Candidatus Pseudothioglobus singularis PS1: one gene and its partner. Each later gene encodes a partner of the first gene's protein in a complex. Links are inferred from orthologs where the notes say so. Each region holds a gene or a part of one and is shown on either strand. Other genes may lie near its edges.

Evidence for each region.
Region 2: the proteins of W908_RS08630 (region 1) and W908_RS01775 are in contact, whole or in part, in a crystal structure (PDB 5UE9), measured with the Lactococcus lactis proteins. The link is inferred for Candidatus Pseudothioglobus singularis PS1 from one-to-one orthologs. Residues at the interface, in WP_025017116.1 of Lactococcus lactis: Gly25, Phe27, Phe29, Glu32, Tyr33, Lys35, Tyr36, Lys48, Phe56, Thr60, Pro61, Arg62, Val63, Ala64, Glu65, Thr66, Ala67, Ser68, Gly69, Met70, Ile74, Gln77, Pro223, Glu251, Phe274, Ala275, Pro277, Phe278; in WP_023189152.1 of Lactococcus lactis: Leu4, Gln5, Ala47, Ser48, Met49, Leu50, Leu51, Arg52, Arg53, Met95, Leu98, Arg223, Met224, Ala225, Cys226, Ile228, Gly229, Ala230, Cys231, Tyr232, Ala233, Val235, Glu236, His237, Asn243, His244, Ala245, Lys247, Glu250.

What each region holds. Positions count from the first base shown.
Region 1 is NZ_CP006911.1:1,703,993-1,707,191, forward strand. What follows is about bases 60-2,928. They hold W908_RS08630 (dihydroorotate dehydrogenase), read left to right. Parts: upstream 60-959; coding sequence 960-1,898; downstream 1,899-2,928. Other genes in these bases: W908_RS08620 (ClpXP protease specificity-enhancing factor SspB), read left to right, coding at 60-276; bioD (dethiobiotin synthase), read right to left, coding at 268-909; leuS (leucine--tRNA ligase), read left to right, coding at 1,908-2,928. In the rest of the region: more of W908_RS08620, read left to right, coding at 1-59; more of leuS, read left to right, coding at 2,929-3,199.
Region 2 is NZ_CP006911.1:346,791-350,087, forward strand. Bases 104-3,070 are described here. They hold W908_RS01775 (dihydroorotate dehydrogenase electron transfer subunit), read left to right. Parts: upstream 104-1,134; coding sequence 1,135-2,007; downstream 2,008-3,070. Other genes in these bases: hemW (radical SAM family heme chaperone HemW), read left to right, coding at 104-203; argB (acetylglutamate kinase), read left to right, coding at 270-1,142; W908_RS01780 (YggS family pyridoxal phosphate-dependent enzyme), read left to right, coding at 1,976-2,638; W908_RS01785 (asparaginase domain-containing protein), read left to right, coding at 2,673-3,070. In the rest of the region: more of hemW, read left to right, coding at 1-103; more of W908_RS01785, read left to right, coding at 3,071-3,161; W908_RS01790 (c-type cytochrome), read right to left, coding at 3,171-3,297.

The DNA of each region.
Region 1 (3,199 bases):
GCCAAAAGTAAGGGCCTTTCAATTCCTGATGGGTTTGAAAACAATGGAAAAATAGTCTTAAACATTAGCGCTTCAGCAACTGCTGATCGACTTATCAATAACGAAATCATAAGCTTTAAAGCGCGCTTTAATGGCAAGTCCCAAAAGATTATTGTTCCCTGTGAAGCTGTGATGTCTATCTATGCCAATGAGAATGGCGAGGGAATGCTTTTTGACAACAAAGGCATTAGTTCAGATAAGGGGGATAAAAAACCAAGCCTTACGATACTAGATTAGTTTTTCAACCTCTAAATAAAATAACTCAGAATTTTTAATCGAAAACTTTAGAACAGGAACGTCTGTATAAGAGCGAAGCGCTTCAAGATTTGAAAGCGTATTCTCACGAACCTCATTAAGAACGACGAAAGCAATTTTAAGTTTTTTGCTGAGAACAGCGTCGATGGCCAACAAAGCCTGGCTTATTGCTCCTAGCTCGTCCTTAACAATAATAATAACTGGCAATTCAAGCTGAACAGCAAGATCCGAATTGAGGGCTTTGTCTGCAATCGGTGAATAAAACCCACCTGCCCCTTCAACAAAAACAAAACGCTCACCAACTCCATCATTGCAGGCGTATACCAAGTCTTCAAGGCCTAAGGATTTTCCAGCATCCAAACTAGCCTCTTCAGGGCTCGCCTCAAGTTCAAAACAATAAGGACAGACTTGACTTAAACTCTCTCCGGAACCACAAGCCTCGTTGAGCTTCACCGCATCCTTTGGAAAATAACTTCCGTCTACCAACTCACAGTCCGTCTCTACCGGCTTCCTTACAACGACTTTTCTTTTTTTTCTAAGCTGCTTTATTATTTCAACAGAAACTGTGGTTTTTCCAACCTCTGTATTGCTTCCAGTAACAAAAACTCCATTCATAGCAACATTTTAGACGAAGTTAATGACTCCCAAGTCATCATAAAAGTATAATGTCGACAATGCAAAATAATCTTAAAACAAGTTTTTGTGGGATGTCCCTTAACTCCCCAATCGTTCTGCTTTCGGGGTGTGTTGGATTTGGAGAAGAATACACCAGAATAAAAGGGTTCTCTAACTCTCATGTAGGCGCAGTTTGTTTAAAAGGCACTACTCTAGAACCCAGACTAGGAAATAAAACACACAGGGTCGCCGAAACTCCAAATGGAATGCTTAATGCAATTGGCCTTCAAAATCCAGGAACTAACTCAGTCATTACTGATATTTTGCCCACTTTAGATAAAGATGAAACTAAGTTTATTATTAATATTTCTGGTTCTAGTGTTGAAGAGTATGGTGAGGTAGCTAAGCATTTTGATGATACAGATATTGATGCAATTGAGATTAATATCTCTTGTCCCAATGTCAAAGAAGGAGGCGTAGCCTTTGGAAATGATCCTGATATGTCCTTTAGAGTTGTAGAAATATGTCGCAAAAATACAAGCAAGCCTATTATCACAAAACTTTCGCCCAACCAAACTGATATTGCCTCAAATGCACTTCGGTGTATTGATGCTGGAAGTGATGGCTTAGCTGTAATAAACACAGTCATGGGTATGGCTATAGATATTGAAAAACAAAAGCCCATAATTGGGAATAATCAAGGCGGACTTTCTGGTCCAGCAATAAAGCCAATAGCACTTCTTAAGGTTCATCAGGTCTACCAAGTCAGCAAAAACCATAATATTCCTATTATTGGGCAAGGCGGAATAGTTAATGCACAAGACGCAATCGAGTTTATTATTGCAGGAGCAGATACAATAGGAATTGGCACTGCTTTGTTTTATGACCCGCTGGTCTGTCAAGAAATTAATGCTGGAATTAGTCAGTATCTAGAAAAACATGAAATGAATAGTGTAGGCTCGCTCGTTGGAACTCTCAACTTAAATTAAAACTAAACAATGCAACAAGAATACAACGCCAAAAAAATCGAAAGAGAGGCTCAAAATTATTGGGAAAAAAATAACTCTTTTGTAGTTACAGAGGACGAAACTAAAGAGAAATATTATTGCCTATCTATGTTGCCATATCCCTCTGGGAGACTCCATATGGGACATGTAAGAAATTACAGTATTGGTGATGTTATATCAAGGTATCAAAAGATGCTGGGTAAAAACGTTATGCAGCCAATTGGATGGGATGCTTTTGGCCTCCCAGCAGAGAATGCTGCTATAAAAAATGAGGTGCCGCCTGCAGGATGGACTTATGAAAACATAAGCCATATGAAGCATCAATTAATCGAATTAGGTTTTGGCTATGACTGGTCGCGAGAGCTAGCAACCTGTCATCCAGAATACTATCGATGGGAACAATGGTTCTTCATTAAGTTATTTGAAAAAGGCCTAGTCTACAAAAAAAAGGCTGTTGTAAACTGGGACCCCATTGATCATACAGTACTTGCTAACGAACAAGTTGTGGATGGTTGTGGATGGCGCTCGGGCGCTCCCGTTGAGAAAAAAGAGATTTCTCAGTGGTATATGAAAATAACTGATTATGCAGACGAGCTCTTGGCAGACATTCAAAAACTTGATGGTTGGCCTGATGCTGTTAAAATGATGCAAACTAACTGGATAGGTAAATCAGTTGGTCTAGATATTGAGTTTAAGCTTAATAACGCAAATTCAATTACAGTCTATACAACAAGGCCAGATACGCTCTATGGCGTTACATATCTTGCCATCGCTGCAGAGCACCCTCTGGCAATAGAATCCGGTAAAAAAGATAAACAGGTTCAAAAATTTCTTGATGAATGCAAAAAAATGGAAACTGCTGAGGCTGCAATCGAAACCATGGAAAAAAAGGGTGTTGATTCTGGACTCACGTGCATCCACCCCCTAACTGGGGAAAAAACTCCTATCTGGATTGCAAACTTTGTTTTAATGGGCTATGGCACTGGAGCAGTTATGAGTGTTCCAGCCCATGATCAAAGAGACTATGAGTTTGCCAATAAATACAATATTCCTATTAAAGAAGTGATTGCTGACTCCAATGGCCTAGTTGATATAAGCGAAGAAGCATTCGTTGAAAAAGGAATTCTTATCAACTCTGGTGAGTTCTGTGGCCTTGACTTCGGCGTCGCATTTAAGGCAATAAGCCAAAAACTATCGAGCCTAAAAATGGGTGAAGAAAAAACTAATTATCGCCTAAGAGATTGGGGAATTTCAAGACAGCGATATTGGGGTTGTCCAATTCC
Region 2 (3,297 bases), 1.4 Mb from region 1 along the record:
AGTTTATGTTGAATAGCCTAAGATTAATTGATGGTTTTGATTCTGGATTGTTTGAATCTAGAACAGGATTGTCAATTGAATCAGTTCGCTCTCAAATTAAAGAAGCTGAAAAGCTCAATTTGTTAAATATAAGTGATAATTGGATCAAACCAACAAAGAAAGGATATAGCTTCCTGAATGAGCTTCAGGAAATATTTTTGTAGGTAAAGCCTGTCATTAGAGCCTGTGACTGGTAAAATCCTTTCTAGTTTTTTAAAAGTTTAAGTGATATGACCTCTCATAAAATAGCAGATGTTCTTACTGAGTCTTTGCCTTATATTCAAAGGTTTAAAGGAAAGACAATAGTCATCAAATATGGCGGAAATGCTATGGTTGATGAAAATCTAAAATCAAGTTTTGCTAGAGACATAGTCCTCATGAAGTCTGTAGGAATGAACCCTATTGTTGTTCATGGTGGCGGACCACAGATTGGAAGCACTCTCGAAAGGCTAGGAAAAAATAGTGAGTTTGTGGATGGTATGCGAGTAACAGACAGTGAGACCATGGATGTTGTTGAAATGGTCCTTGGAGGGTTGGTAAATAAGGAGATAGTTAATCTAATTCATCAGCACGGTGGAAATTCAATTGGCCTTACTGGTAAGGATGGAAGACTCATCACCGCAAAAAAACTTAAAACAGAGATGGAGCCAACGTCTGAAATTATTGATTTAGGACATGTTGGACAGGTTGATCAGATTGACGTGTCGGTAATCAACTTGCTGCTGCAAGGTGATTTTATTCCCGTTATAGCTCCAATAGGTGTTGGAAAAGATGGCTTCTCCTACAATATCAATGCTGACCTGGTTGCTGGTGCAATTGCTGAATCCCTCAATGCTGAAAAATTAATTCTTCTCACTAACACAGCCGGTCTTTTGGATTCAAATGGAGAGCTTATGACTGGAATGAGCTCATCAACAGTCAAAGAACTAATTGATAATGGGACTATTCATGGCGGCATGCTTCCTAAAATAAGTTGTGCCCTGTCAGCCGTTGAAAACGGCGTTAAAACGAGTCATATTATTGATGGTAGAGTTTCTCATGCAGTTCTTCTAGAGGTCTTTACTGATTCAGGAGTTGGTACACTAATCACAACAAATGGTTAAAACGCACAGAGACACCATTAGTGTTAATGACTGTCAAGTATTGGCACATTATCAATTTGAGGCTGATCAATATATTATTACTTTAGAGTCAAAAGAAATTGCTGACTCAACCCGTCCTGGGCAATTTGTTCATTTATCGGTTTCTGGAATGTTGGCCATGAGAAGGCCAATTTCAGTCATGTCTGTTGACGCTGATAATGGAACTTTTGATTTGCTTTATAAGATTGTAGGTGAGGGTACTAAACAACTTGCAGATAGAAAAATTGGTGATGTACTATCAGTTATTGGACCCATTGGAAATGGCTTTGAGCTCACAGATCGTAAAATCCCCCTCCTCATTGGAGGTGGCGTTGGAATGCCTCCAATGATAGCAATCGCCCAAAAAATCAAAGATAATGCCTATTATAATCCCTATGTCATATTGGGCTCTGAAGTGCCTTTTCCCTTTGAAGCAAGTCAAAGTAGTTTGAACGGATTTAACTCATCCAAATTCTATACTATGCCTCTTTTAGAGGAATGGCGGGTGCCTTGTGGTTTGGCAAGTCTTCAAGATTATGAGGGAGTTTATAAGGGTTATGTTACTGATCTTGCTAGGGAGTATTTGGATAGCCTTTCTTCGAGTGACCTTAAAGAAGTAGAGGTCTTTACATGTGGCCCTAATCCTATGCTTGAAGCCGTTTCTAAGCTCTCTAATGAATATAACCTGCCCTGTCAGGCTTCCTTAGAAGAGTACATGGCGTGCGCAGTTGGAGGCTGTGCTGGGTGTGTTGTTGAAGTTGCAACCGAGAATGGACCAGCTATGAAAAGGGTCTGTGTTGATGGGCCTGTTTTTGATGCAAAAACAGTTTTTAATGATTTCAGATAACCTAAAGCTAGTCAATTCTAGAATAGAGTCTATTCAATCTGATCAAGATGTAGAGCTTATTGCTGTCAGTAAAACAAGATCAGTTTTAGAGATTCAAGAGGCTTTTAATGCAGGCCAAATCCATTTTGGAGAAAACTACCTCCAAGAATCCTTAGAAAAAGTCAACTACTTTAAAGACTCTGGGTTAGTGTGGCATTTTATAGGCCCAATTCAATCCAATAAAACTGCATTAATATCAGAAAACTTTGATTGGGTTCATAGTGTTGATCGATTCAAAATTGCCAAAAGGCTGAGTGATCAAAGAAATCCAAATTTAGGCAAATTGAATATTCTTGTCCAAGTAAATATAGATAAAGAGAAAACAAAATCAGGAGTATTTATTGAGCAAGTTGATGAGATAGTTTCAGAGATTATTTCATTGCCTTATATTTGTTTAAGAGGCTTCATGTGTATACCTAAAGCTGAAAACTCAAGCGATAGTTTTTCAAAAATGAAAGATTTAATATCCAATTACCCTTCACTTGATACTCTATCAATGGGTATGTCTGCCGACCTTGAGGTTGCAATAAAGAATGGGGCAAATCTGGTTAGAGTTGGGACAGATATTTTTGGGCAAAGAAGCTATAATTAAACATACTTATTCATTTTTTTTTAAAGGTGTATACATGCAAGTCAGATTAATGATTACGGGTGGGACGATTGATAAAGTTTACAATCAATCAAATGGTGAGCTTGAGTTTGATAAGACTCATTTCCCTGAAATGATAAAAAGGTCCAGAATAGAGGTCAATATCATTCCTCAGGAGCTGACCCTGATTGACAGTTTAGATATGGTTGATTCCGATCGAAATTTAATTTTAGAGAGCTGTGAGAAATGCGATGAGCAATTTATATTAATTACCCATGGCACTGATACGATGTGTGACACTGCAAAGCTATTGGGAGAGCGGGACATGAAGAAGACTATTGTCCTATTTGGCTCTATGGTGCCTTATGCAGTTAATAATTCTGACGCACTATTCAATTTTGGCTGTGCATTAGGATCTGTTCAGCTTTTAGGTTCTGGTGTCTATATTGCTATGAATGGAAGAGTTTTACCGTGGAGCGATGTTGAAAAAAATAGAAGCTTAGGAGTCTTTCAGAATCTAAAGTAATTATTTTCTTTATTCAAGGCTGTCGAGCATATACTGAACTGTTATCTTTATGTCGTTATCACTGCAATCCATACAAGTTCCCTTAGCTGGCATTCCGCCCTTTCCAGCTATTGCTGATAAGGTGAGTTTTTCTAGT